Regions from separate parts of the Amphritea sp. HPY genome, predicted to be linked through region 2. Evidence: predicted binding sites of a transcription regulator. Region 2 holds the regulator's gene; each other region holds the start of a gene.
The links. The regulator sigma-54, encoded in region 2, starts transcription at its own class of promoters, with help from an activator protein. The targets are predictions, from matches to a motif close to TGGCACNNNNNTTGCTNT.

Region 1 (7,566 bases), 1.5 Mb from region 2:
CAGTGAAGGTGAGACTTATCGTGCCCGCAAGCCCGTGTTTGAGCTGCAGCAGGCCGAGACGCTGCAACCTGGCTCTATTCCGCTTGGTGTACAGGCAGGCCAGGGAGTTAATGTTGCAGGTATTGTTGAAAGCGATTCTCCGCTGCGTCAGGAATACAGCCCTGATCATCCGATGGCGGATGAAAATGGCTATGTCTACTACCCTAATGTAAATGTTGTTGAAGAGATGGCGGATATGATCTCAGCGTCGCGCTCTTTTCAGATCAATGCTGAGATTATGAATACTGCAAAACAGATGATGCAGCGGGCGCTGACCTTAGGTCAGTAAAAGTGGCCTGAGCGCCCGTCCATTTAAGAGGTAAATATTATGGCTGATGTGAATAACGTCAATAATACACAGTCAGTATTTGATCAGATCAATACTCAGAATAAGGCTTCAGCGACTAGTCAGGGTTCTTCTAGTCAGGGGGCTGACAGTGAGATGTTTATGAAGCTGATGATTGCTCAGCTTCAGAATCAGGATCCGACCAGTCCGGCCGATACCACTGACTTTATGCAGCAGATTTCCAGCATGAGTACGGTGGAGAATATTGCCAATCTCAATACGACGATGGAGCAGATGTCTGCGTCGTTATTATCCAGTCAGGCTGCTTTGCAAGCCTCATCGCTGGTCGGTCAGACTGTGTATGCAAAAACAGATGCTGGGCAGTTGGGAGACTCTGGAGAGATTAAAGGGGTTGTTGACCTGCCGGTGAGTACACCCGATCTAAGGGTGTCGATCTACGATTCTAAAGGTGATCTGGTCGATTCGATAAGTATGGGAGCGCAGGTTCAAGGGGATCATAATTTCACCTGGAATGCCGGCGATCGCCCCCAGGGGGCCTACCGTATTGTGGCTGAAGCTAAGGTTGATGGTGAATACGAATTAGCCAACAGCTACATCGCATATAACGTGAATAGTGTCACATTGGGACAGAACGGAATCGGTATGAAAGTGAATACCGATGCGGGCTCGGTCTCAATGAATGATATTAAACAGATAGGTTAAACGAGGAGAACACCATGGCGGGTTTTAATACTGCGATTACCGGTCTGAAGGCGGCAACCACTGATCTGGATGTAACCGGTAATAACATTGCCAACGCAAGTACGGTGGGTTTTAAAGCTTCTCGTACCGAATTTGGCGACATCTATACATCGGCGGTAGTGGGGGCGGGTTCCAGTAATACACCGGGGTCAGGTGTTACCGTGACCGATATCGCGCAGGATTTCAGTGCCGGTACCGTTGAGTCCACTAACAATAACCTTGACCTGGCAATTAATGGCGGCGGCTATTTTGAACTGGCTGACGAGCAGGGGGGGAAAACTTATACCCGTGCAGGCGCATTTGAGCTGGATAAGGATGGCTTCATTGTCAATAAAACCGGCCAGTTTCTGCAGGGCTTTCCAGTCGAAAATGGTGTCGAGCTGCCCCTGGGTAATCTGGCAGTGACCGAAAAAGAGAGTCCGCCTCAGGCAACTTATGAGATGTCGTTGGAGCTGAATATTGATGATCGAAAAGACGCTAGTCAGCTGCTCTCTAATTACAATAAAGATGTTCCTGCTTCGTATACTTACAGCACGACGATGGAGCGGGTTGATAGCTTAGGCGACAGTTCAGTTATTAAGTATAACTTCGTTGAACAGCGTCCGGTTAAAGAGGTGCATACTTACGACTTTGTCGATGGCGGTTCTGGCGATCTCTCCATATCTGGTTTTAGTCTTAATACTGCTGATTTTACTGGCCCGGGCGGAACCCTGGATGCAACAGTGCTGGGTAACCTTCAGGCTGCAGATCCTCGCATTTTTGACGTGGTCCTGAATCAGCCTTCAGCGGGTGAAATTCAGGTGATTTTCAATTCTGAGTCGACCCAGTATGGCAACTTGGTCACAACTGATGTGGCAGGTGGCGTGGCGTTAACCAATGAGTCTATAACGGAGATTGCTGCGGGCGAGCAGCATATCTTTAATTTTACTGGTGGTCCTAATTATGGCGCAGGCGATGTTATTGAGCTGAGCGTTGCTGGCGTGAATATTTCGATAGACGGTGGCGTCGGGGGGGTTACCGCCGAAGATATTGTCAATGAGATCAATGCTCAGCGTAGCGCTATTACCGATTCGAATTCGAATATTGATACCTTAGTGTATGATTCTGCAAATAACTCGCTGGTTATTAGCTATCGTGCCGATGCCGGCGATATTGCCAGTGATAGTCTGGACATGCAGATTCTGTCTGGGCCGGTTGACCCGTTTGGTGGTGCTGTACCATCGGCTGCTGCTATAGCTCCTGATACCGAGGTAAATGGCGATGATAGTTATGAGGGTACATATCGATTGTACGCTTATCTTCTGAATGCCGGCGCTAGCGGTGAAGATCAGACGCTTACTATTGGTAAAGCACCTGATCCGGGTGAGCTTGGCAGCCTGCCGGAAAAAGGTCCTGTGTTGATTAACTTCAATCAGTCTTCAGGTATCTTGTCTGAAATTAACGGCGTTGCCGTGACCAGTAATTTGTCGGTGCCTGGGCTGACTGTTCAGGGCTTCTCGGATAATGATCCGATCCTGGCAAACGGTACCGATTCGCAGGATGTCATAACGCTGGATCTGAGTAATACCTCACAGTTTGCGTCTGACTCGATTGTTAAGAACTCTTCTCAAAATGGTTATGCTAAAGGCGACCTGATTGGCGTAAGTTTCGGTATTGACGGTGAGATGGTTGCCAGCTTCAGTAATGGTCAGAACCAGACCCTGGGTGTGGTTGCGATAGCGACCTTTGAAAACCAGGCGGGTTTGCAGCCGGTCGGTGATACCCAGTGGGCAGCTTCTCTGAGTTCTGGTTCGGCAATTACCAACCCGCCGGGAACCGGGCTTAACGGCACATTGAAATCCGGCTCACTGGAGCAGTCCAACGTTGATCTATCTGAGCAGTTGGTAAAGCTGATCGAGGCGCAGCGTAACTTCCAGGCAAACTCGAAGACGCTGGAAACCCTTAATACGGTAACCCAGGCTATTTTGCAGATCTAAACCGTATTCAACAATACTAAAAGGCGACTACGGTCGCCTTTTTTTGTGGTCTTTTTTATTGTTCGGGACAGGTTGGCACAGGCATTGCATTTTACTCTGTAACAAGTTTTTTCAGGCTAAAGCGGCAACGGTTAACCGCTTCTGTTGCCGCTTAACAGCCCGGTGGCTAAAGAGGGATGGTATGGACAAAGTATTATATCTGGCAATGAGTGGTGCACGGGAAACGATGCGCTCCCAGCAGGCCCATGCCAGTAATCTGGCCAATGCCACGACCACGGGCTTTAAGTCAGATTTTGCTCAGGCCCGGGCGATGCAGGTGTATGGCGAAGGCCACGCCTCCCGGGTTTATGCTATGGCTGAAAGACCGGGTACTAATCTGTCAACCGGCACTCTGATTCAAACCGGGCGGGAGCTGGATGTAGCGATCGGCGGCGAAGGCTGGATCGCCGTAATGGATGCTAACGGTAAAGAAGCCTATACCCGGTCCGGTGAATTGCAGGTAAACCAGTTTAACCAACTGGTTACCGGCGGAGGCCGTGCGGTAATGGGTAATGGTGGTATCCCTATCACCCTGGCTCCCTTTGAAAAACTCGATATCAGCGGTGATGGCACTATCACCATCCGGCCTTTAGGCGAGGGTGCTGCGGAACTGGCGGTGCTGGATCGGATTAAGCTGGTTAAAGACCAGGATGGTAGTCTGTTCAAAGGTACTGATGGCCTGATGCATACCGGCAATAACCAGCCGCTGCCACTGGCAAATGATGTCCAGCTGCGGGCTGGTTATCTTGAATCCAGCAACGTTAACTCAGTGACTGAGCTGACCTCAATTATTGAACTGTCCAAGCAGTTTGAGATGCAGGTCAAAATGATGAAGAACGCGGAAGAGAACTCCTCAGCGGCGGCCAAGATATTACAGCTTCAGTGATATTGCTAATGATAAGACTGAAGTAAGAACAGGAATTTGAACGTAAATAGGTTCAGCGGAGAATAAGCATGCACGGTGCTCTATTTGTAGCAAAAACAGGCCTTAGTGCCCAGGATACCGCGCTTAAGGTGGTGTCAAATAATCTGGCCAACGTCAGTACCGTCGGTTTTAAGAAAGACCGTCCGGTGTTTGAAGATCTGATGTATCAGATTCAACGCCAGCCTGGTGCGCAAAGCGCTGAAGGCTCACAACTGCCTTCTGGCCTGCAACTCGGCTCCGGTGTGCGGGTGGTAGGCACCCAGAAACTGTTCACGGGGGGGGAGCTGCAAACCACCGGTGAAGCTTTTGATATCGCTATCGCCGGGCGGGGCTTCTGGCAGGTAACGCTGCCCAACGGTGATACCGGTTATACCCGTCACGGCCAGTTTCAGCTCAGTGCCGATAATGAAATAGTGACCGCCGAAGGCTATCTGCTGGATCCGGGTCTTACCCTGCCGTCAGAAGTGCTTTCGATGACGGTCGGTGTTGATGGCGTGGTCAGTGTGGTGACTGCCGGAGACCCGGCTGGGCAACAGATAGGTCAGCTGCAACTGGCTGATTTTGTTAATCCACAAGGTTTGCAGGCGCTGGGGCAAAACCTGTTTATGGAAACTTCAGCCAGTGGTACCCCGGTGTTGAGTAATCCGGGGGAAGGCGGCACAGGACAGCTGCGGCAGGGGATGTTGGAAGGCTCTAACGTCAATGCGGTGGAAGAGCTGGTGAATATGATTACTACTCAGCGGGCCTACGAAATTAACTCAAAAGTAATCTCTACAGCGGATCAGATGCTGTCCTTCGTGACACAGCAGCTGTAACGGTCGCCTGAAGGGGAGATAGAACGATGCAACGGTTATTAATTCTGATTATCGGTACGCTGCTGGCACTGACCGGGTGTGTTAATACGCCGCCGAAGCCGGATAATCCTCATTTTGCACCGATCCGGCCGCAGGCGCTGCAGGCGCCGCGGGAGGTTACCGGCTCTATCTATAACGCTGCAACCAGCAATAACCTGTATGGCGATGGTCGTGCCCATCGCGTCGGAGATATTCTGACCATAGTGCTGCAGGAAAGTACCCAGTCTTCGAAGCAAAATAAAACCAGTGTGGATAAAGAGAATACCCAGACTCTGAGCGCACCGACGCTTTTTGGTCAGGGAGTGGATGTGTTTGGTCGTCCTCTAAGTGCCAGCCTCCCTACCTCCACTACTGAGTTTGAGGGTGAAGGTAAGTCGGATATGAGCAACAGCCTGAACGGCAATATTACGGTCACTGTGCATGACGTTCTGCCCAATGGCCTGTTGATTGTTAAAGGTGAAAAGTGGCTGACCCTGAACCAGGGGGATGAGTATATCCGTGTCAGCGGAATGGTCAGACCGCAAGATATAAGCAGCGCTAACACCGTGGCGTCAACCCAGCTTGCCGATGCCCGGATCACATACAGTGGGACCGGTGCGGTACATGATTCTAACGCGATGGGCTGGCTGGCGAAGTTCTTTGTCGGGCCGTTGTGGCCATTTTAAGGGCCGAAGGAGAAAAGTGATGAAACGTTTCTGGATTACAGCTCTGCTGCTTTCGCTGATCAGTACTACTATCAGCACGACAGTGCTGGCTGAACGGCTTAAGGATCTGACCACTGTTGCGGGCGTGCGTGGTAACCAGCTGGTGGGCTATGGTCTGGTGGTTGGTCTCGACGGTACCGGAGATAAGACCTCTTTTACCTCGGCTACGTTCCGCAACATGCTGAATAACTTTGGCGTGGCAATACCGGCAAATATTAACCCTTCGTCAAAGAATATTGCCGCCGTCGCGGTTCATGCCGATCTGCCGCCGTTTGCCAAGCCAGGTCAGGTAATTGATATTACAGTGTCGTCTATCGGCGATGCCAAAAGCCTGCGCGGCGGAAGCCTGATTATGGCACCACTGAAAGGTGCTGACGGCCAGGTTTATGCAGTAGCCCAGGGCAATATGGTGGTCTCCGGTTTCGGTGTACAGGGGGCGGATGGCTCCCGCTTATCGTTGAATGTACCTAGTGTCGGTCGTATTCCGGGAGGTGCGACCGTCGAGCGTACAGTACCTAATGCATTTGGCCAGGGCGATAGTCTGGTACTGAACCTGAATCATCCTGATTTTACCACCTCGCGCCGGGTTGCTGAGCAGATTAATAGCTTGCTTGGGCCGAACATGGCGCAAGCTCTGGACGCAACCTCAATCAGAGTTGCCGCGCCGCGGGATCCTTCACAGCGGGTGTCATTTGTATCGGTATTGGAAAACCTGCAGGTTCAGCCCGCGCAAGAGGTAGCAAAAGTTATTATCAACTCGCGCACCGGTACCATCATCATTGGCCAGAATGTGCGGGTCTCGCCGGTGGCTATCACCCATGGCGGCATGACAGTCGCTATTACAGAGGACCTGGATGTAAACCAGCCAGAAGCGTTGTCGGGTGGTGAGACTGTAGTAACACCGCGTACCGGGATTGAAGTCGATGAAGGCAGTGGTCATATGTTTGAGTTTTCTCCGGGCGCGTCTCTGCAGGATATTGTCGAAGCGGTCAATCAGGTGGGCGCTGCGCCGGGGGATCTGATGGCGATCCTTGAAGCTCTGCGCCAGGCCGGTGCCCTGAAAGCCGAACTGATAGTGATCTGAGGTCTGATATGAAAACTGATCCGAGTCAGCATGCTCAGCTATATACCGAACTGAGCGAGATGCAAAAGCTGCGGCAGCAGGCAAAAAATAATGATCCGGCAGCATTGCAGGCGGTGGCGGAGCAGTTTGAGCAACTGTTCCTGAATATGCTGATGAAAAGCATGCGCGAAGCAAATGCCAGCTTCGCCGAAGACAGTTACTTCAACAGCTCCCAGGTGCAGTTCTTTCAGGATATGGCGGACAGTCAACTGACCAAAGATATCGCCGAGAATAAAGGTTTTGGTCTGGCAGAAATATTAGTGCATCAGCTGGGCGGCAAGATCGATTCACGGGCGGCGGATAACGAACAGCCAATAAAACCGTTGTCAGAATCGGAACGGATGTTAAACCGCACGGTGGATTCCGCAGCCAGTATGGCAGCATCGGCAATCCTGGGCCAGGCGCAGGCCGATGCTCGACTGCAGACCCGACAGCAAGTCGGTATTGAAAATGCTGTATCAGCGCCAGAGCAAAGTGTGGCGGCTAGCCCGAACACCACTGCGAATGTTTTGACGAGCAGCCCGGCAGATAAACCGCCAGTAGCCAGACTTCCGGATCGTTTCGAATCGCCAGAAGCGTTTGTACAGGCATTATTACCTATGGCAGAAGGGGTAGCCCGGGAGCTGGGCGTTGATCCTAAAGTATTGCTGGCTCAGGCAGCGTTAGAAACCGGTTGGGGTCGTTATCTGGTGCAAAAGCCGGAAGGTGGTACCAGCTTTAATCTGTTCAATATTAAGGCAGACAGTCGCTGGAGTGGTGATCGTGCCCAGGTTGGAACGGTGGAGTTCCGTGACGGGATAGCGCAAAAAGAGCGGGCTGCATTCCGGGTGTATGACTCATACGAGCAGAGCTTTCGTG
Region 2 (7,566 bases):
GTGGAGATTTTTCGATCAGATGGGCGACTTCTGACGGGCGCAGGACTTTATTCAGAGTATGACTGATCTGCTTGAAAGCGCCTTCTTCAAGAGCGATGTTCAGCTTGTCGAGTTCGGTAGCGCTGTGGGAAACAGTCATATCAAGCCCCAGTTGATCAGGCAATTAAGAAACTATGGGTAGCTGAAGCTATGGGCAGCCATTGGCGAGATCCGCCAACATTACCGAGCTGTTATCTGGGGTATTATATCGGATTGTTTTTAAAGGAATAAGGTGCGAAGTTACTCTTCTTCATCGAAACGGTTATTAATTAGCGTTTCAATTGCGATCAGGGCTTGTTGTTCGTCTTCGCCATCGGTGGTTACCGTCAGATCGGTGCCTTTGCTGGCGGCTAACATCATCACGGACATAATGCTCTTGCCGTCGACCTTGCGACCATCTTTTATGAGCTGGATATCCGCTGAAAACTGGCTGGTTACGTTGATCAGTTTGGCCGCAGCACGGGCGTGCAGGCCCAGCTTATTGATAATTGTGATCTGCTTTTCCTGCATAGTCGGACTCCGGTGTTACTGTGGCTCAGGATAGCTCCCGATGTCGAATATGCACATTATCCATAGTTGTCCGGAAATGGCCAGCCAATCGCTCGCTGATATAGACCGAACGGTGCTGACCGCCGGTGCAGCCGATGCCAATGGTGATGTAGCTGCGGTTGTTACGCTCGAAGGAGGGCAGCCATTTTTCCAGATACGCGATGATATCCGCAAGCATCTCCTGTACCTCGGTCTGTTGATCAAGAAAATCGATGACCGGCTGTTCCTGTCCCGTATGGCCGCGCAGTTCTGGTATCCAGTATGGGTTTGGCAGACAGCGTACGTCATAGGTGAAATCTACATCCAGTGGTACACCATGCTTAAAGCCGAAGGATTCAACCTGAATTGATAATGCCTGCTCTTGCCGTTTGGCAACCCGGAGTTTGATGCTGTCGCGAAGCTCGTACAGCGACATGCGGGTGGTGTCGATACGGATATCGGCCAGGTCAGCTAAGGGCTCCAGTAGTTTGCGCTCATAACTGATCGATTCCTGCAGGCCTTGCTGATCATCGGACAGGGGATGTTTGCGTCGGGTGGCGCTATAGCGTTTTAACAGGGTTGTTTCTGAGCTATCCAGGAACAGGATTTCACAGCTTACTTTGCCGCTTTGTCGTAACTGCAGGAAAACTTCAGGAAAGCGTTGCAGGTTACTCTGCAGGTTGCGGGCGTCAATGCTTACTGCCAGTTGCGGCGGGTGATCCTGCTGGGTGAGAATCTGATTGACCAGCTCCGGAAGCAGCAGTGCCGGGAGGTTGTCGATGCAGTAAAAGCCGACATCCTCAAGTGCTTGAAGTGCGGTGGATTTGCCGGAGCCGGAGCGGCCGCTGATAACAATTAGTTTCACTAGTATCAGCCCGCCTGAAATTCAACTGCGGCATTGTACAGGGAGCGATTGGATTGAGCGCTGCGTAAGCGTTCACGGAATGTTTCCTGACTGAACAGCTCTGCCAGATTACCCAGGGTTTGCAGATGCTCATCGCATGCTTCTTCCGGCACCAGCAGAACAAATAGAAGGTCTACCGGTTTACCATCGATAGCGTCGAACTCTATGGCCTGGTCCAGTTGAATAAGAATACCCAGTGCCTGGTTACAGTCCCTGAGCCGGCAATGGGGGATCGCAACCCCTTCTCCGATGCCTGTACTGCCGAGTCGTTCCCGGTTGATCAGGCCGCTGAATATTTCATCGGCGGTCATTTCCGGTTGTTGTTCGGCAATATGTCGGCTGACAATTTCAAGGGTGCGTTTTTTACTACCGCCTTCGAGGGCGCAGATGGCCCTTGAAGGTGACAGCAGTTCATTAATTAACATTATGGATAGATACTACTATTTGTGATTTTTCATTTTTTCTTTGTGCTTGATTACCTGACGGTCGAGTTTGTCGATCAGGCCATCAATTGCTGCGTACATATCGTCGTGCTCGTGGGTAGCAAATAGCTGACCGCCGGCAACGCGGACATCAGCTTCGGCTTTCTGGCGGGTTTTTTCCACGCTCAGGGTTACCTGTGCATTAGTAATGTTATCGAAATGACGTTCCAGTTTACCAAATTTAGAGTGTACGTATTCGCTCATTGAATCAGTCAGTTCAACGTGGTGACCAGTGATATTGATCTGCATGGTAATCTCCTAGTTGTCTATATTCGGGACTGAGCCCGTTTCCCACTAAATAATATTATTAAACCAGACGCTTGCGTTCATTAGAAGGCGGAATGCTAAGCGACTCGCGATATTTTGCGATTGTTCGGCGCGCAACATTTATGCCCTGATCATCCAGCAGCTGTGCGATCTTATTATCACTCAGTGGCTTGGCCGGATTTTCTGCTGCGACAAGTTTCTTGATCAGTGCCCTGATAGCGGTTGATGAACAGGTGCCACCATTTGCGGTGCTGACGTGGCTGGAAAAGAAGTATTTCAACTCATAGATGCCGGTCGGGGTGTGCATGAATTTCTGCGTGGTAACCCGTGAAATTGTCGATTCGTGCATCTCTACGGCATCGGCTATGTCGTGTAATACCATCGGCCGCATCGCTTCATCGCCATGCTCCAGAAAACCTTCCTGGCGGGCAACTATTTCCCGGGTAACTTTTAGCAGGGTGTCGTTGCGGCTATGCAGGCTCTTGATGAACCAGCGCGCTTCCTGCAGGTGGTTTTTCAGGTAAGTATTATCCGGGCTGCTATCGGCACGCTTGATCAGGCCGGCATAACCATCATTGATACGTAACTTGGGTGATACCTCAGGGTTTAACAGTACGTGCCAGACCCCCTGTTCTTTACGCACCAGTACATCGGGAGTAACGTATTCAGACTGGCTGCTGGTGATCATTGCGCCAGGTTTTGGGTTGAGGGTCTGAATCAGTTCGATAACTTGCTGCAGCTGGTGTTCTTTGAGGCGCGCCTTGCGCATCAGTTGCTTGTAATCATGGCTACCAAGCAGATGGATGTACTGAGTGACGACCTTGATCGCCTCGCGTCGGAATTCAGTATCTTCCGGCATCTGCTGAAGCTGAATGCTGAGGCACTCTCCGAGGTTGCGCCCGGCAACGCCAGGTGGATCAAACTGCTGAATACGGCGTAGTACGGCTTCAATCTCATCCAGTTCAATACTGTTGAGTTGTTCTTCATCCTGGGCCAGGAAGTGCTCGTGAATCGCTTCCAGAGTGACTGTAAGGTAACCATCGACATCGATACCATCGATCAGGCTGGTTGCGATCAGCTGATCGACATCGCTCATCGGGGTCAGGTTAAGCTGCCAGCTGAGGTGGTCCTGCAGGGTTTCGTCAGAGGTATCGTTAGACTCCATTGACATGTCTGAGAAGTCGCTGCTGCTTGAGGTCGAGGTTGAAACTGTCTGGAAGGTATCTTCCCAGGAGCTATCTGTGGACAGCTCTTCAGGAATATTTTCATTCCAGTCGCTATCGGCAACCTGGGTCTCTTCGCTTTCGGTTTTGACTACTACTTCCCCGGCTTCGCTGGTCGCCACAGGCGTTTCCTGCTCGGAAGAGTCGTGGTGCTCCTCTTCGGTAACTTCCAGCATCGGGTTCGATTCCAGGGCTTCCTGGATCTCCTGCTGCAGATCAAGCGTCGATAGCTGGAGCAAGCGGATCGCTTGCTGCAACTGTGGGGTCATCGTCAGGTGCTGACCGATTTTAAGTTGTAACGCTTGCTTCATAAAATAGAGATCACTTTACCGTAATGCTGGATCATTATTATCAGAGACGGAACTGTTCGCCAAGATAGGCTTGTTTTACCTGCTGGTTGTTCAGTATATCCTGCGGTGAGCCCTGAGCAAGGATATATCCTTCACTTACAATATAGGCCTGCTCGCAGATGTCCAGAGTCTCGCGGACATTGTGATCGGTAATGAGAATGCCGATTCCCTTTTTTTGCAGATGCTTGATGGTTTGCTTTATATCGCTGACCGAGATTGGGTCGACACCGGCAAATGGCTCATCAAGCAGTATAAAGGTGGGTTCGGTGGCCAGGGCGCGGGCAATTTCAACGCGTCGCCGTTCACCGCCGGACAGACTCATGCCAAGGCTGCTGCTGAGATGGGAGATATGAAATTCTTCCAGTAGCTGTTCCAGCTTTTGCTTTCGCTCGAGACGACTCAGTTCCTTGCGGGTTTCCAGTATGGCCATGATGTTGTCGTGCACGCTGAGCTTGCGGAAAATAGATGCTTCCTGGGGCAGGTAGCCAATGCCTTTGCGGGCACGGCCGTGCATCGGGTAATGTGTCAGCTCTTCATGATCAATTTTGATGCGGCCCTGATCGGCATCAACCAGGCCGACGATCATATAAAAACAGGTTGTTTTGCCTGCCCCGTTGGGACCCAGAAGGCCAACGATCTGACCGCTTTCTATGGACAGTGAAACATCTTTTACAACAGCCCGGCTCTTATAGCTTTTGGCCAGGTTTAACGCTTCCAGTCGACTCATTGAGGCTGCTCTTGTCCGGTCTCGGTTGGTTGCTCTGCTTCGGGTGTACTAATGGATTCAGTGCTGGACTCAGATTCGGTTTCCGGTACCGCCGGTTTAGGCTGGATTACCATCTGTACCCGCTCACCGTTGGAACTGTTGTCGCTGAATGCGTCGACAATGCTTTTACGCATGTCGTAAACAATCTTGTTGCCGCTGAATGTGTCGCTACCCTGGGTGACTTTAGCCTGACCGGTGATTGTCAGTTTCTGGGTCTTGATATTGTATTCGAGCCGCTGACCGTATGCGTAGGTGATCTCCTCACCTGGCGCAGGTTGCTGCTGATATTTGGCGGGTTTCCCTTTGGCAACGATGGCGCGTAAACCACTGTCATTCTGGCGAATTTCGACGCTGCTGCCGGTGATCTGCATGCTACCCTGGGCCAGCTCGACACGGCCTTTATATAAGGTGATGCCGCTCTGATCGTTGCGGGTCGCGCTATCGGCGCTGACATGGATCGGCTTGTTACGGTCGTCCGGCAGGGCCATTACCTGTACCGAAGCTGACATTAGCAGTAGCAGGGCTAGTTTGTTGATGGTGTTAGTTAACATTGTGTATCCCCTTAACCTGGGAGCGCAACTCTATGGTTCGGGTATCAAAAGTGGTTTTCATACCCACTCCGGTTGTTTTACCCATCTTGTTCGACAGTGTTACTTTTTTATCGGTTTCAGCAAAGCCTTTATCTGGAAAAATCATCAAAGATTCAGTGGTCATTATATTGGCCTCTTGTGAATCAGGATGGTCCTGTATGGTGACAGAGCCCGCCAGGTTGACGATATCTTGCTGGTCCGACATAACCCCAGACAGACTGCTTAATGTAACAGGCTCTCTGTCAGTGGCAAATAAAGTTAATTGTGGCTCGACAGTTAAAACCTGCTGTAACTGAGGCTGGTGTTCCAGCTGACTGGTGCGTAGCTTTTGCTTTAGCTGGCCGGTGACACTGTAATCATCGATCGCGGCGTCGATGATATAAAAATCTGACTGTTGATGAGCCGGGCTGGGCTCAGGGACGTCGCTGCTTTTTTGCGATTTATCATCAAGCCCCTGATAGATAAGTACCGGGGTGAGGATCAACGCAGCAGTCGCCAGTCGGGCGCGTCCGGTCAGCATCTACAGGAACTCATCATACAGTTGCTGCAATTTATCCTGCGCGGCGAGAATCGTCTCACAGAACTCTCTGCCGGCACCCTGGCCTGCGATTCTGGTGGTGCTCCAGTCGGCATGCTGGCGGACAAAAGGGTGCCCGCCGTTGACTGTTGCGCCGAAACTAACAGCGCGAATAGCCGCCAGGTCAGGCAGGTCATCGCCGATATAGGCGGTTGAGTTTGCACTGTATCCGGTATCACTCCAGAGTTCCTGTAGTGCGATTAGTTTATCTTCCCGGCCCTGATAAAGATAATTGATGCCCAGAGACTTGGCTCGCTTTTCCACCTGTGGCGAACGCCGTCCGGTGATTATTGCGGTTTCAATGCCGGCTTGTGCCAGCAGCTTGATGCCGAGTCCGTCCAGGGTATTAAAACTTTTGATTTCCTGACCGTCAGGCAGAAAGTTGAGCTGGCCGTCGGTAAGTACTCCGTCAACATCAAATACAGCCAGACGTACCTGTTGCAGTTTTAGCAGTAGTTCTTCGCTGATCTGTTTGGTGAGTTGTTCAGTTTGTTGTTCGGTCATCAGATTACCCCCGCCTGTAGCATGTCGTGCATGTTCAGCGCGCCAACCGGGCGTTGTTCCTGATCCAGTACTATCAGGGCGTTGATCTGTTTGTCCTGCATGATCTGCAGGGCCTCTGCCGCCAGCATATCAGCATTGATGGTGGTGCAGTCGGTAGTCATTACTTCGGCAATAGTAGTGTTCTTCATATCTACATCGTGATCCAGGGTACGACGCAGGTCGCCATCGGTAAAGATACCCAGGAGGATTCCATTGTCGTTGATTACCGCAGTCATACCCAGACGTTTGCGGGTCACTTCCAGAAGGGCCTGATGCAGTTTGGTTTCAGTGCTGACCTGAGGGATATCGTTACCGGTATGCATAATATCGGATACTTTTAGTAACAGACGTCGTCCCAGGCTGCCGCCGGGGTGGGAAAAGGCAAAGTCTTCGGCGCTGAAACCACGGGCTTCCAGCAATGAGATAGCCAGTGCATCACCCATCACCAGTGCGGCAGTCGTGCTGGAGGTCGGTGCCAGTCCCAGCGGGCAGGCTTCGACGGCTATCGCGACATTTAGGTTGGCGTCGGCAGAGCGTGATAAGGTTGATTTTGGGTTGCCGGTAATGCTGATTAGCGGGGCATTCATCCGCTTGATAAGTGGCAGAATTGACACCACTTCGCTGGTCTCGCCAGAGTTAGATAAGGCAATAACCACATCTTGGCGGGTTATCATGCCCAGATCGCCATGGCTGGCCTCGCCAGGGTGAACAAAGAATGAAGGGGTTCCTGTCGAAGCCAGAGTGGCTGCAATCTTATTACCAATGTGTCCGGATTTGCCCATGCCGGTGACGATGACCCTGCCACTACAGTTAAGAGACAGTTCGCAGGCCCTGGTGAAATCACCATCCAGTTGTTGTAACAGGGCATCAACCGCATCTCTTTCCAGGCTGATAGTACGACGGGCAGAGTCGATAAAATTGAAGTGTTCGGTCATTGGTAATATTCAGACTCAGACTGTTGGTAAATGGTTTAAACGCTCATAGTGTATAGCAGATAGAGATAGGCTGCATATCCCAAGACTAACACGCCGCCCTCTATCTTACTGATACGAGGTGGTTTTTGCAGCAAGGCGAGGATAGCAAGGACTGCTGTTAACGCAAAAGTCACGCCGTAGTCTCGCCATAAGACAACGCTATCCAGCGTTACTGGAGCGAGGAATCCCGGTACCGCCATCACCGCAGCAATATTGAAAATGTTAGAGCCGACAATATTACCCAGGGCGATGTCAGTATGGCCTTTCAGGGCGCTGGCAACAGACGCAGCCAGCTCTGGCAGACTGGTACCTATAGCTACGAT
Region 3 (7,566 bases), 1.8 Mb from region 2:
CTTATCTTAAAGCGGTGCTTTTTTCGGTTCTATTGATTCTGCCAGTGGTGGGATATAGTGAGCAGACGGTAAACATCAATACAGCGACTGCTGAACAGCTCGCGGTGACTTTACAGGGCGTCGGCGATAGTAAAGCTAAAGCGATAGTTGCATATCGAAATCAGCATGGCCCCTTTACTGCGGCCGATGATCTGATGATGGTGAAAGGTATTGGTGCAGCAACGGTGAGTAAGAATCGGGATCTGATCAGTGTCGAAGTTGCGCAATAGTAAACAAGCTGCCCTTTCGGGCAGCTTTCTTCAAAGAGGTTCTCTTAAAAGTTACTTTATTTTAAGTTACTTTCTACAAAACAAAAATCAGAGTGGCAGGAATAAACAGTAATGCGCCAATGTTGCCAAGTAGCACGATAGAGGCGACCTGTTTGGGCTCCTGATTGTATTGTTCTGCAACAATGTAGTTCAGTACCGCCGGGGGCAATGCCCCAAAAATGATCAGAAAGGCAAACTGGGCCTGATCCAGCTGTAGTAGCTGCTGAATAATGATAGCAACAGCGATACCCGCAGCCGGGCAAAGTATCGCGCCGGTTGCCCCGATACGCCAGGAGCTGAAGTCGACAGTAATTAGTCGCACGCCCAGTGTGAAAAGCAATAACGGTATTGAGATCTGGCCCAGCATATCCAGCGAGGTGGCGATGCTTTGTGGCATGGGCAGTGTGAAGCTGCTCCAGGATAAGCCTGCAATAGTCGCGATGATTATCGGCATCCGGAGCAGGCGCAGTGGGTTCGTTCGATGGTCCATCATGTAAATGCCGACGGTGAAGTGCAACGTCATTTCCACAATGAACATAACGATTGCTGCGGGCAGGGCTTGTTCACCGAAAGCCAGAATAATAAGTGGCAGTCCCAGGTTGCCGCTATTGCTGAACATCATTGGCGGTAGGAACGTCTTGGCCTGCACTTTGAGCAGTTTGCATACTGGCCATAGAATCAGGCCAGAGGCCAGAATTACGGTTGCGGCGCCGATGGCCAGTGATTGATACTTGACCAGGTCAAAGGCTTTGTCTGAAAGCACGAAGAAGATAAGTGCTGGGACAAATATATCCATATTCAGCTGGTTAGCCAATGTCATGTCGGGCTTTTTGTAACGGCCATACAGGTAGCCTGCAACGACGATGGCAAAGAGTGGAAATACCGTAAGGAATATTCGCTCGGCGAGCGCTTGTGCAGTGGCATCCATTAAGCGGCCTCAGGCTTCAAGCATGAAAGTAACAGGGCCGTCATTGACCAGGGATACTTGCATATCTGCGCCGAACTGACCGGTGCCAATATCATGGTGTAATTCCCGGGCTTTGGCGACAAAATGGTTATACAGGTTTTCTCCCTGCTGAGGTGTTGCGCCTGAAGAGAAGCCTGGACGTAGACCCTTGCGCGTGTCGGCTACCAGTGTGAACTGGGAAACGATGAGCAGGCCGCCTTCTGTTTGCTGTAGGTTCAGGTTCATTTTGCCTTCACTGTCGGCAAATATGCGGTAATTGAGTGCTTTACTGAGTAGTTTGTCGGCCGCAGCTTCAGTATCTGTTTTTTCGACACCTAGTAGTAATAGAATGCCAGGACCAATTTCTCCGTGCCGTTGTCCGGCAATATCTACAGACGCGGAGCTGACCCGCTGAATGAGCGCTTTCAATAGTTATCCTTACGCCAGTGAGAGGGCGAACTGTTTGGTGGCTTTAATCAGGTTGTCGGTGATGCCGGGCTCTGCTGCGCTATGTCCTGCGTCTCTGACTATATGCAGTTCCGCCAGGGGCAGGGCATGATAGAGCGCAAACGCCTGATCGATCGGGCAGACCATATCATAGCGGCCGTGCACAATTGTGGTTGGAATGTGTCTGATTTTATCGGCATCACGGATGATTTGATCCGGTTCGATAAATGCCTTGTTGATGAAATAATGGGCTTCTATGCGCGCCATCGCCAGAGCCACGTGCGGATCAGCAAAGTGATCGACGACATCGGCGTTTGGGTCCAGTGTAGAGCAGCGTCCTTCCCAGACGGACCAGGCTTTGGCCGCCGACATGCGGGCAATCTCATTGTCTGAGGTCAGGCGTTTGTAGTAAGCCTGTAGCATATTGTTCTGTTCGTGCTCGGGGATTACTTTACGGTACTCGTTCCAGTAATCGGGGAAGATTGCGCTGGCGCCCTGCTGGTAGAACCAATGTAGGTCCTGATCACGACACAGGAATATACCGCGCAGAATCAGTCCCAGAGCGCAATCGGGGTAAGCTTGTGCGTAAAGCAGACTAAGGGTTGAGCCCCAGGATCCACCGAACAGCAGCCACTGATCGATCTGTAGGTATTGGCGAATCTTTTCTATATCGTTGATCAGTTCCGGGGTGGTATTGCCGGTTAATTCTGCATGGGGTGTTGATTGCCCGCAACCACGCTGATCGAACAGAATTATGCGATATTTTTCCGGATCAAAAAAGGAGCGCTGATAACTGCTGGTACCGCCGCCGGGGCCGCCATGAATAAAAAGTACCGGAATGCCCTGAGCATTACCGCTTTCTTCTATATAGAGGGTGTGGATGTCATCGACAGGCAGTTGATGTTGCTTGAAGGGATGGATATCAGGATAGAGAGAGTTCATTGAGCCGGCGTCCTTTCTGTTAACAACGACAACCGGGAGTATAGCCCGGAACAGTTGTTACTGTCCGGGCTTTTTGTGCCTGAGCTCTGAAAGCTAAATAGGCGCAATCAAGCTAAAAATCTTATTTAGCTGCGCGTGACTGACGCTTACGCTCGTTTTCAGTCAGTAGCTTTTTACGCAGACGAATGCTCTCTGGTGTTACTTCTACCAGTTCGTCGTCTTCGATAAAGTCCAGTGCCTGCTCAAGTGTGAAGTTGATTGGCGGAGTCAACTGGATGTTTTCATCGGTACCGGAAGCTCGAACGTTGGTCAGCTGCTTACCCTTAATAGGGTTGACCGCCAAGTCGTTGTTGCGGCTGTGAATACCCAGCAGCATGCCTTCATACACATCGATGTTAGGTACAACACACAAGCGGCCGCGGCTTTGCAGGTTCCACAAAGAGTAAGCCAGTGCTTTACCGGATACCATGGAAACCAGAACACCGTTGCTACGGCTGACGACTTCACCCTGCTTTACAGGACCGTAGTGGTCAAACACAGAAGTCATGATGCCGCTACCGGAGGTCATTGTCATGAACAGGGAGCGGAAACCGATCAGGCCGCGGGAAGGCATCAGGAAGGTCAGACGTACGCGTCCCTTTCCGTCAACTTCCATGTTGGTCATGTCTGCTTTACGCTTGCCTAGCTCTTCAATGATGCTGCCCTGATGCTGATCTTCAACATCGATCAGTACAACTTCGTAAGGCTCATGGATTTCGCCGTCAACTTCTTTCTGAATTACTTCAGGGCGGGATACACCCAGTTCGTAACCTTCACGACGCATGGATTCGATCAGCACCGACAAGTGCAGTTCGCCACGACCGGCAACCTGGAACTTCTCAGGTGAGTCGCCCTGTTCAACGCGCAGTGCTACGTTGTGGATAAGTTCACGTTCCAGGCGATCCTTGATATTACGGCTGGTAACAAATTTACCTTCTTTACCAGCAAAAGGAGAATCGTTGACCTGGAAGGTCATAGAAACTGTAGGCTCATCAACGGACAAAGCCGGCAGTGCTTCAACCTGTGCCGGATCACACAAAGTATCGGAGATGTTGAGAACTTCGATACCGGTTACGCAGACGATATCGCCGGCCCGTGCAGTTTCAACTTCAACACGTTCGAGGCCCAGGTAGCCCATGATCTTCTGCAGCTTGCCGTTACGTACTTTGCCTTCAGCGTCGATAACTTTAATCTGTTGATTAAGTTTCGCTGTTCCGCGGGTAATACGGCCAACACCGATAACACCAACGTAGCTGTTGTAGTCCAGTGCAGAGATCTGCATCTGGAAAGGACCTTCGGTATCAACCTTAGGAGGCTCAACGTGCTCGACAATTGCTTCGAACAGTGGGGTCATATCATCGGCAAGTTCATCAGCCTCAAGACCTGCAATGCCGTTCAGGGCGGAAGCGTAGATTACCGGAAAGTCCAGCTGTTCATCGGTAGCACCCAGGCTATCAAACAGCTCGAATACCTGATCGATAACATAGTCAGGACGAGCGCCAGGGCGGTCAACCTTGTTGACTACAACGATTGGGCGCAGGCCCTGATCGAATGCTTTCTGAGTTACGAAGCGGGTTTGTGGCATAGGACCATCAACGGCATCAACCAACAGGCAGACGCAATCAACCATCGACAGAACTCGTTCTACTTCACCACCGAAGTCGGCGTGTCCAGGAGTATCTACGATGTTGATATGGTAGTCATTCCACTCAATGGCGGTGTTCTTAGCCAGAATGGTAATACCACGTTCTTTTTCCTGGTCGTTCGAATCCATGATTCGTTCGGTGCCTTCGTCACGACGGCCCAGGGTTCCGGACTGTGCAAGAAGTTTATCAACCAGGGTAGTCTTACCGTGGTCAACGTGGGCAATGATGGCGATGTTTCTGAGTTTTTCGATCACGTCTGGGAACCTGTGCAGACAATTTAATAAGGCGGGCATTATACATGAGTTATGGCCACTCTGTGCGTTTCTTGTGCTGAGAATCCGCAAAATAGGTTTTTTTCTTGTTTATTGATCTGTTTTAGAGGATATGTCCAAATTGTTGGAGTATGATGTCGGCACCTTTTTAAGGCCAGATAGAGTGATAAGGTATACTAAAAAATAATCCGCACCAAAATGGTTCGCTTTGCTTTGTTGGTGCGCGTTATTGGTGCAATATTTTGATATTGCGATCACTATATCTGCTTTAAACGCAGTGCTTTCGCTGTTGGAGAGATCTGGCATGTTGTTTGCTCTGTAAAAGCGATATGAGCTTATGGCCTGTTATTCAATGCTCCTAATTGAGTTACGGGCAGTAAGAATTCTGGCGATTTAATCTAGTGGAGAAAGCCAAATGTCAGAGACTATGAATCTGATCAAAGCCAACGAAGTTCGTTGGGTAGATATGCGTTTTACCGATACTCATGGTAAAGAGCATCACGTAACTATTCCTGCAAGCGAAGTAAATGAAGATTTCTTCGAAGAAGGTAAGATGTTCGATGGTTCTTCCATCGGTGGCTGGAAAGGTATTAACGAGTCTGACATGATTCTGATGCCTGATGACAGCGCGTCTGTTATGGATCCGTTCTCTGAAGATTCAACTATTATTGTTCGTTGTGACATCGTTGAGCCTGCTACTGGTCAGGGTTATGAGCGTGATCCACGTTCTGTTGCTAACCGTGCTGAAGCGTACCTGAAGTCGACCGGTATTGCCGATACAGCTATTTTTGGTCCTGAGCCAGAGTTCTTCGTGTTTGACGAAGTTAAATGGCACGCTGATATCAGTGGTTGCGGCTACTCTATCGGTTCTCAGGAAGCTTCATGGGCTTCTAGCCACAGCATGGAAGGCGGCAACACTGGTCACCGTCCACGTGTTAAGGGCGGTTACTTCCCAGTACCACCGGTTGACTCTCTGCACGATCTGCGTGGCGCTATGTGTGACGCAATGGAAGCGATGGGTCTGGTTATCGAAGTACACCACCACGAAGTAGCAACTGCTGGTCAGTGCGAAATCGGTGTAGGTCCAAACACTCTGACTGCTAAGGCAGACGAAGTTCAGATCCTGAAGTACTGTGTACATAACGTTGCTCACGCTTACGGCAAGACTGCTACATTCATGCCTAAGCCAATCGTTGGTGACAACGGTTCAGGTATGCACGTTCACATGTCTCTGTCTAAAGATGGCGTTAACATCTTCCACGGCGATGCATATGCTGGTCTGAGTGAAACTGCCCTGTTCTACATCGGCGGTATCATCAAGCACGCTAAAGCACTGAATGCACTGACTAACGCTTCTACTAACGCATACAAGCGTCTGGTTCCTGGCTTTGAAGCACCGGTAATGCTGGCTTACTCTGCCCGTAACCGTTCAGCTTCTATCCGTATCCCTTATGTGACTAACCCTAAGGCATACCGCGTAGAGACTCGCTTCCCTGATCCTTCTGCTAACCCATACCTGTGCTTCGCAGCACTGATGATGGCTGGCCTTGACGGTATTCAGAACAAGATTCACCCTGGCGATGCTGCAGATAAAGATCTGTATGACCTGCCAGCTGAAGAAGCGGCTGAGATTCCAACAGTAGCAGCATCTTTCGAAGAAGCGCTGAATGCTCTGGATAACGATCGTGACTTCCTGACTGCCGGTGGTGTATTCACTAACGACATGATCGACGCGTATCTGGGTCTGAAGCGTGAAGAGTGCGAGCGTGTGAGCATGACTACTCACCCGGTTGAATTCGACCTGTACTACTCTGTTTAATCCTTAAGGATTAACGATAAAAGCCTCCCTCACGGGAGGTTTTTTTTTGTCTTTCAAAATTACCAAAAAACACCAGTTGCACTAATGTGGTGCAAATATTGTTGATTGCCCTACACTGCAACATATAAGTGCAATTAATATGTTCCAGATGATACTGGTATTGCTTGAATCCGGTTGATTCTGGCTGGTTACTGGTTTTATTGGATATTGAACATATTGGTTTGCTTCTTGCTTTGTTAATAAGGAATGACGCTATTTGTTTTAGGTTTGCTGAAGGTTCCCGATGAAAGCATCTGATCTGCATAAACATATACTGGACAATCTGACCACCGCGGCGATTCTTGTTGATGGTGATCTTGAGCTTGTCTATATGAATCCTTCAGCGGAGATGTTGCTTGAGGCCAGTTCCAGAAGGTTGCAGCAGATTGCCTTTAAGGACTGGTTTCTGGTTGATGATAACCAGCAGGCGCTAAACGCTTCTCTGAAAACCGGGCATCCGTTTACCAAGCGCGAAGCAAAGCTCAATACTCTTAAAGGCACTGAACTGACGGTTGATTACAGTGTAAATCCGCTGCCTCAGAAATATGGCCGGCTATTGCTCATTGAGGTCACCCCGCGGGATCGATTAATTCGAATTTCCCGGGAAGAGGAGTTGTTAAGTAACCATGAGACGGTGATTAGTCTGGTGCGGGGTCTGGCCCATGAGATTAAAAATCCTTTAGGTGGTTTGCGTGGTGCTGCTCAGCTATTGGAGCGGGAGCTGGATGATGAGTCGTTGCATGAGTATACCCGGGTGATTATCGATGAGGCCGATCGGCTGCGTAATCTGGTCGACCGTCTGCTGGGGCCGCATAAGATGCCGCAGTTGGAAGAGGTTAATATTCACGCGATTCTGGAGCATGTCTGCAGCCTTGTGAGTGCGGAAACCGGTGGCAGGCTTCAGCTGGTGAGGGATTATGATCCTAGCTTGCCTGAGTTTATGGGGGACCGCGAACAGCTGATTCAGGCGGTGCTTAATATTGTGCGTAACGGCATGCAGGCGATGCAGGAATCTGAGGTTGAACATCCGGTGATAAAGCTCTGCACCAGGGTTGTGCGCAATATTACCTTGGGTGCTGAGATGCATCGGCTGGTGTGTTGCGTCGAC
Region 4 (7,566 bases), 1.6 Mb from region 2:
CCATCAGTACCGGCGTGTGGCGCAGCCCAGGATCAGCCCGAACGGCTTTCAACAGATCAATACCCGTCATCACCGGCATATTCCAGTCAGTAACCAGAAAATCGATGCCGCCAGCTTTAAGAATGGGTAGTGCGGTGGCTCCGTCGTCGGCCTCAACAATATTGGTAAAGCCCAGATCCCGAAGCAAATTTTTAATGATACGTCTCATAGTAGAGAAATCATCAACGACAAGTATCTTCATGTCTTTATTCAAGACAACTTCTCCTAGCAGCAAATAAGAATACTGGTTGCCGCTACTGCTTTACCTCCGGCAACCTTGAATTAGCGCCAGTCCTTCAGCCGGCTACGTAATCGCAACGCTGCCTGACTATGAATCTGACTAACTCTGGACTCACTGACACCCAGAATCTGACCGATCTCTTTCAGATTAAGCTCTTCATCGTAATACAGTGACAAAACCAGCTTTTCCCGTTCCGGTAAACCTTCAATCTCCCGGGCGATCGATTTAATAAAATCTTCCTGCTCATGCTGAGCCTGCGGATCTGGGGTATTGCCCGCGATCGATTCGCCGGGGCCTTCATCCTGCGGTCCGATCAGCTTATCGAAACTGAATAACCGACTCTCTGCTGAGTCCTTCAATAATGCATGATATTCCGTTACAGTTATATTCAGTTCAGCGGCAACATCCCCATCTTGGGCATCTCTTCCGGTGCGCGCCTCTACCGCCTGAACCGCTTCAGACACTCGACGGCCATTGCGGTGCACCGAACGCGGAGTCCAGTCACCCCGGCGAACTTCATCGATAATAGAACCGCGGATACGGATTCCGGCATAGGTTTCAAAACTAGCACCTTTGCTGGCATCATATTTCTTTGCCGCTTCCAGCAGACCAACCATCCCGGCCTGAATCAGATCATCCAGCACAACCGTCGATGGCAGACGCGCAAGCAGATGATGAGCGATTCTTTTGACCAGCACCCCATGCTGTTCAATCACCTGTTGATTGGTTCTGGATTGAGTCTGACTATACATACAGTCCATCGTTTCCTTTGCTACTACTAAGCGCCCTTAACCAGTCTTTCAACGAAGAATTCAAGATGCCCCCTGGATGAGGAAGACACCGGCCAGGTCTCTACCCTGGTCGCTAACTGCTTATATGCCAGTGCGGCTTTGCTATTAGGAAATGCTTTTAAAACAGCACGTTGCTTACGAACCCCTTTACGCACAGATTCATCATAAGGGATTGATCCCAGGTATTGAAGCGTTACATCCAGGAAGCGATCAGTAACCGTCAATAACTTATTAAACATGTTCCTGCCCTCCTGCTCGCTACGTACCATATTGGCCAATACCCTGAACCGCGTCATATTGTAATCACGATTTAATAACTTCATCAGCGCATAAGCATCGGTAATCGAAGTTGGCTCATCGCAGACCACAACAATCACATCCTGTGCCGCCTTGACGAAACTGACTACCGCATCCGAGATACCAGCAGCGGTATCGATAACCAGCACATCCAGATCATCGCCGATCTCACTAAAGGCGTGAATCAATTCAGAATGCTCATGCACACTCAGCGAAGTCATCTCCTGAGTACCTGATGCTGCCGGGACTATACGTACATTTTCATCGACATTGATCAGCAGGTCTTTAAGGCTACAGTCACCGGACAGAACGTCTGAAATATTTTTTTCCGCCTTAACACCCAGCAGGACATCAACATTCGCCAGGCCCAGATCAGCATCCATCAGCACAACCCTTTGCCCCATCTCTCCGAGAGCCAGACTCATATTGACAGACACATTGGTCTTACCGACGCCACCCTTACCTCCGGTAACGGCAATCACTTTAACCGGACGCGGGCTACTCATTGTTCTTTCCTGTCATTAATAACAACATCAGTTCTCCCATTGTTCATCATGGGACAACCGCTCACGCTGCTGCTCATTGAACAATCGGTGGCTACGGGATGCCTTCTGCGCGGTAACTACAGCACGACTCACCAGATCACGTTTATGAGCCACATCGATATCATCAGGAACCCGCTGACCATCCGTCACGTAAGTAACCGGCAAGCCGTTTTCTACGATCAGGTCGATCGCTTCACCCAGATTACCCGACTCATCCAGCTTACTAAGTACACAACCATTCAGACCCAGCGCAGTATAGGTCTGGTAAGCGCTTTCAATAACATGACGCTGACTGGAACAGGATAGCACCAGCAGCTTTTTCAACCGTAACGGCACATCCAGCAACATATCCAGCTGTGCCTGAGTATGTGGCTCGTGGGCATTCATACCCGCAGTATCGATCAAAACCAGCCGTTTACTGCGTAACGAGTTTAATACTTCTTCAAGGGGATTATTCTCATCGACTACCCGAACTGGCACATCAAGAATACGACCGAAGGTCAGCAACTGCTCATGGGCGGCTATCCGATAGGAATCGGTAGTGACCAGAGCGACACTAGAACTACCATGCTTAAGCACGTAACGAGCCGCGAGTTTACCAATAGTCGTCGTTTTACCGACACCGGTTGGCCCGACAAAGGCGATCATCCCGCCTCGCTCAATAAAATCTTCACCACTGACCGGGATAACATCACTCAAACGGGTCAGAGTGCTGCGCCAGGCATCATCAAGCCCTGCCCGATCAGCCAGGTCGCCGGTCAGCTGCTGGCTCAACTGCTGACCCAAACCAATACGTTCAAGACGGCGTTCAACACGATCAGGTACCGACTCAGCCACATTTGATTGTGACACCGGGGATACAGGAATAACCGGCTCGGGCACATTCTCTTGCGCCGCAGCTTGCTGCTTCAGAACCGCTTTGAGGGACGCGATCTCCTCTTGCATTGAACTAATAACCTGCTGCTCATGCTCAAAACCCTGAGAGCCTGCTGCGCTATCAACAGCACCACCAGGTGGCGATTCAAAACGAGTAGGGTCCAGCTTTGGCTGAAACCGCTGATCAGATTCAATATTGGTAGCCGCCTCCCCCTGTCTTTTCAGCAGAGACGAGCCCGGGTCTGAATGCCGATTATCAACTACCGGCCTGCTATCAGCGTTACGCACCGTTTGCTGCGTACGCCCCCGCTGTCGCTGCTTAAGAGTATCCAGAATGTCACTGAGCTCAGCATCATCATTATCAAGTTGGCGATTCTTATCCCGACTAGGTTCGCCACCAACCTGCGCTGTTGCTATCCGGGCCTGCGCCTTTCGTAACTCTTCCGCCAGGTTACTATGAACCTTATCCTCATCACTCAATCTGCGGGCATCTGCCTGCTTACGTTTTTCTATCGCCCGCTTACGCTTAAACTCTTCCTGCGCAGCTTCATACTCGTGCTCATGCGCTGCAACGACTTCAACGCCACCAGCAACACGGTGATTCGAAACAATAACAGCATCCGCTCCGATCTCCTCACGGACCCGTTGCATCGCCTGCCTCATATCCGGGGCAAAAAAGCGTTTAACTTTCATAGCTGTCCCTATTCATCAACCGGTTAATGGCTATGTTAACCATTTGCCTGACCGCCCACTGTTGCAATAATCGTTACCCGCTTATTCTCCGGAATTTCCTGATAAGAAAGTACGCTGATCTGATGTTCACCATAACGTACAAACTTAGCCAGCAGCGGTCTCACCGGAGCCGCGACCAGCAACACTGAAGCTCGCCCGGCAATCTCCTGCTGTTGCGCCACATCAGCCAGAGAGTTCTGCAATTTTTCAGCCATGCCTGGTTCAATAACCAGACCTTCACCGCCACCTTCACCTTGCTGTACCGAGCCTAACAACAGCTGTTCCAGCTGCGGATCAAGCGTTATCACAGGCAGCTCAGATTCTGAACCAATAATGTTCTGTACAATCAGTCGCGACAACGCCACTCTGACCGCCGCAGTCAACGCCACCGCATCCTGACTCCGGGCAACGCCATCAGCTAACGCTTCGGTAATTGTTCTGAAATCCCTGATCGGTACCTGCTCCATTAACAGATTCTGCAGCACTTTCAACATAGTACTCACAGATAGCCTGTTTGGAACCAACTCTTCTACCAGTTTTGGGGACGTTTTAGCCAGCAGATCCAGCAGCTTCTGTACTTCATCATGCCCTAACAACTCATGCGAGTGAGCCTGCAGAATCTGATTCAGATGGGTTGCCACTACAGTTCCGGCATCGACTACGGTATAGCCCAGGGTCTGCGCCTGCTCTTTCTGACTCTGCTCAACCCACACCGCATCCAGACCAAAAGCAGGATCCTTAACCTCAATACCATTCAGCGAACCAAATACCTGACCCGGATTTATTGCCAGCTCCCGGTCGGGATACACTTCTGCCTCACCAACCACGACCCCCATCAACGTAATCCGGTAAGCCCCCGGCAGCAGATCAAGGTTATCCCGGATATGCACTGAAGGTACCAGAAAACCAAGATCCTGTGATAGCTTCTTCCGCACGCCTTTAATCCGATTAAGCAGCTGTCCACCCTGGAGCTTATCCACCATCGGGATCATCCGGTAACCCACCTCAAGGCCGATCATATCCACCGGCATGACGTCATCCCAGTCCAGCTCTTTAACATCCTGCTCCTGAGCCGGTTGTTTCGGTTGTTCAGCAGCCTGTGCCGCCTGTTTCTGCTCAATCTGGAGGTTACGCTGATGAATATAATAGGCGCCAACCCCGGCAACAATGGCCAGAGAGAGGAACGCGACATGGGGCATACCGGGAATTGAGCCCATCACGAACAGGATCCCTCCAGCCACCGCCAAAGCTTTTGGCGAACCGAACAACTGACCGATAATCTGACTCCCCATGTCATGGGAGGCATTCACCCGGGTAACCATAATAGCCGCAGCTGTCGACAGCAGTAATGAAGGTATCTGCGCTACCAGACCATCACCGATGGTCAGCAACGAGTAATAACGGGCTGCAAGATCAAATGACAGGTCATGCTGCACCATGCCGATACCCAGACCACCGAGAATATTTATCACCAGGATCAGGATACCGGCAACCGCGTCGCCACGAACAAACTTGCTGGCACCATCCATCGAGCCGTAGAAATCAGCCTCCTGGGTAACCTCCTGACGACGCAGCTTTGCTTCATCCTGGCCGATCAGTCCGGCATTAAGATCGGCATCAATAGCCATCTGCTTACCTGGCATTGCATCAAGCGTAAAGCGAGCGCTCACTTCAGAAATACGGCCTGCACCTTTAGTAACTACAACGAAGTTAATAATTACAAGGATAAGAAACACCACCAGACCAACGACATAGTTACCGCCGATTACGACCTCACCAAACGCCTCGATCACTTTACCCGCAGCATCGCCACCCTCGTGACCATGCAACAATATAACCCGTGTTGAAGCGACATTCAGCGCCAACCGCATCAGCGTTGCGATCAGCAAAATAGTGGGAAATACCGCAAAATCAAGCGGCCGCATAGCATAGACACAAACCAGCAGCACCACGATTGTAAGCGCTATATTAAACGTAAAAAGTACGTCCAGCAGGAAAGGCGGCATCGGCAGGGTAACCATCGCCAGCACCACCAGCAGCAAAATCGGGATACCCAGATTCCCTCTGCTGGCGCTACGCACACTACTATAAATAGCGGTTCTGTCCACTCAATACCTGCTCGGTTAGACCATTAACGCCTTAAATCGAAACAAAAGCGTCAAAAAAACATCAATAAAAAATATACTTTCTCTGAAAACAAAAATAACACCAATAAGCGTCACAAAACATCAATTTTTTGACGCTTTACCCACTATGGTGAAAATACAGCAAGAATCCCGCCAAATAATAACGAGAGGATAGAATGGAGGGGGCGGATGTAAGATACTGACCGCTGAAAACTATTCGTCCTTACGGTATTCTTCCGGGATATCCATATCGCCCCCCAACTCTCGTGGAGCCGGGCCCTGGCGCTGCTGATGGCGCTTCAACTGGAACACATAAGCCAGCACTTCAGCGACTGCTTTAAACAGCCCGGTCGGAATTTCTTCTTCCAACTCTGTCGAGTGATAGATCGCCCTCGCCAGCGCCGGCGAAGACAGCACCGGAATATCATACTCATTGGCGACTTCCCGGATTTTCAGAGCGATAAAATCAGCACCTTTAGCAACCAGCATCGGCGCGCCACCACCCGCCTGATTATATTTAAGTGCGACCGCATAATGGGTCGGGTTAGTTATCACCACATCGGCTTCCGGGATAGCGCTCATCATCTTGCGCTGAGATATCTCACGCTGCAACTGCCGAATCCGCCCTTTTACCTCAGGCTTACCTTCGGTATTTTTCATCTCATCCTTGACTTCCTGAAGCGTCATTTTCAGTTTTTTCGTATAGTCGTAAATCTGGAACGGCACATCGATCAGCGCAATCAGAATCAACGTCGAGCTCATAATCAGGAACGCCCAGATCACTAATTCTACCGCAGCGGACATTGCCGGCATGACATCCTGAGCCCCCAAAGCAAACAAGGCGTGCTTGGATCCGATAAGTACTAAAAACGATAACGATCCGATCAGCAGAAACTTAGCCAGCGCCTTAAACAGCTCAAGCAACGCTTTCAGGGAAAACATCCGTTTCAGCCCCGCCAAAGGGTCGAGGCGACTGAACTTTGGCGCCATCGCCTTAAGGCTAAGATTCCACCCCCCCAGACCAAGGGGCCCAACGATTGCAGCCACCAGCATAATAAGAAAAAACAGCGCCACGGAAGCGAACGCTTCGCGCAGGGAATTCCCCAAATGGGTAAACATCAGATTACTATCGAAGACCGCCTGCCGATCGAGTTTGAAATTATATTCCATCATGCCGGACATGGCGTCAGCCACCTGACCGCCAAACATCAGTGCAGCGGCAGCAGAAGCCAGCAAAAGAACTGTTGTGGCCAGCTCTTTGGATCGGGCCACATCGCCTTTATCTTTGGCGTCTTGCAGCCGTTTGGGTGTGGGTTCTTCGGTTTTTTCCTGGCCGCTATCTTCAGCCATATCTACAGCCCTCCAACGCCCAGTATATAATCGAGGTAATTAAAAGCCAGCTGAGTAAAACGCTGATACTGCCCCAGAAACCCTTCCAGACTAGCCCAGGTTATCAGCAACCCCATCATCATAGTAAACGGAAAGCCGATAGCGAAAATATTCAGCTGCGGCGCTGCCTTAGTCATCACACCAAAGGCAAAGTTAATTACCAGCAAAGCGGTCACCGCGGGCAATGACATTAACAAGCCACTGGCCACCATCCAGCTACCCGAGCGGGCCAACGCCAGAAAACCGGCAGCAGGCATTCCACCATCAGCCACCGGCAGTACATAGAAACTTCGCGCCAGCGCTTCAAACAAGACAAGATGGCCATTGAACGCCAGAAACAGCAACATAACCATCGTCAGATAGAACTGTGACAGCACCACCACCGAGACACCGTTAGCGGGGTCACTGACAGAGGCAAAACCCAGACCCATCTGCGATGAAACCAGCTGCCCTCCCATAACAAAGACCTGAAACAGAACCTGCACCACAAAACCCAATGCAGTACCAATAAGAACCTGCTGAGCAATCAG

Region 1: a site for sigma-54 is predicted at 3,137-3,154, ahead of ACQUQM_RS21715 (flagellar basal body rod protein FlgF). Genes of this name have one in related genera too.
Region 3: a site for sigma-54 is predicted at 4,901-4,918, ahead of glnA (glutamate--ammonia ligase). Genes of this name have one in related genera too.
Region 4: a site for sigma-54 is predicted at 5,786-5,803, ahead of flhA (flagellar biosynthesis protein FlhA). Genes of this name have one in related genera too.

Annotation. Positions count from the first base shown of each region.
Region 1 covers NZ_CP194015.1:4,888,610-4,896,175, forward strand. The annotation lists gene flgC (flagellar basal body rod protein FlgC) at 1-328, shown strand, start outside; gene ACQUQM_RS21705 (flagellar hook capping FlgD N-terminal domain-containing protein) at 368-1,048, shown strand; gene ACQUQM_RS21710 (flagellar hook-basal body complex protein) at 1,063-3,063, shown strand; gene ACQUQM_RS21715 (flagellar basal body rod protein FlgF) at 3,245-3,988, shown strand; gene flgG (flagellar basal-body rod protein FlgG) at 4,057-4,842, shown strand; gene flgH (flagellar basal body L-ring protein FlgH) at 4,869-5,546, shown strand; gene ACQUQM_RS21730 (flagellar basal body P-ring protein FlgI) at 5,566-6,669, shown strand; gene flgJ (flagellar assembly peptidoglycan hydrolase FlgJ) at 6,678-7,566, shown strand, end outside.
Region 2 covers NZ_CP194015.1:3,359,208-3,366,773, reverse strand. The annotation lists gene mgtE (magnesium transporter) at 1-139, opposite strand, end outside; gene ACQUQM_RS15000 (HPr family phosphocarrier protein) at 280-549, opposite strand; gene rapZ (RNase adapter RapZ) at 575-1,432, opposite strand; gene ptsN (PTS IIA-like nitrogen regulatory protein PtsN) at 1,438-1,896, opposite strand; gene hpf (ribosome hibernation-promoting factor, HPF/YfiA family) at 1,912-2,202, opposite strand; gene ACQUQM_RS14980 (RNA polymerase factor sigma-54) at 2,261-3,754, opposite strand; gene lptB (LPS export ABC transporter ATP-binding protein) at 3,795-4,520, opposite strand; gene lptA (lipopolysaccharide transport periplasmic protein LptA) at 4,517-5,110, opposite strand; gene lptC (LPS export ABC transporter periplasmic protein LptC) at 5,100-5,669, opposite strand; gene ACQUQM_RS14960 (KdsC family phosphatase) at 5,670-6,230, opposite strand; gene ACQUQM_RS14955 (KpsF/GutQ family sugar-phosphate isomerase) at 6,230-7,204, opposite strand; gene ACQUQM_RS14950 (calcium/sodium antiporter) at 7,240-7,566, opposite strand, start outside.
Region 3 covers NZ_CP194015.1:5,176,421-5,183,986, forward strand. The annotation lists gene ACQUQM_RS23075 (ComEA family DNA-binding protein) at 1-269, shown strand, start outside; gene ACQUQM_RS23080 (AEC family transporter) at 343-1,236, opposite strand; gene dtd (D-aminoacyl-tRNA deacylase) at 1,246-1,683, opposite strand; gene pip (prolyl aminopeptidase) at 1,693-2,643, opposite strand; gene typA (translational GTPase TypA) at 2,765-4,582, opposite strand; gene glnA (glutamate--ammonia ligase) at 5,016-6,419, shown strand; gene glnL (nitrogen regulation protein NR(II)) at 6,703-7,566, shown strand, end outside.
Region 4 covers NZ_CP194015.1:4,933,540-4,941,105, reverse strand. The annotation lists gene ACQUQM_RS21930 (chemotaxis response regulator CheY) at 1-241, opposite strand, end outside; gene ACQUQM_RS21925 (RNA polymerase sigma factor FliA) at 322-1,032, opposite strand; gene ACQUQM_RS21920 (MinD/ParA family protein) at 1,059-1,874, opposite strand; gene flhF (flagellar biosynthesis protein FlhF) at 1,902-3,482, opposite strand; gene flhA (flagellar biosynthesis protein FlhA) at 3,518-5,629, opposite strand; gene flhB (flagellar biosynthesis protein FlhB) at 5,861-6,997, opposite strand; gene fliR (flagellar biosynthetic protein FliR) at 7,000-7,566, opposite strand, start outside.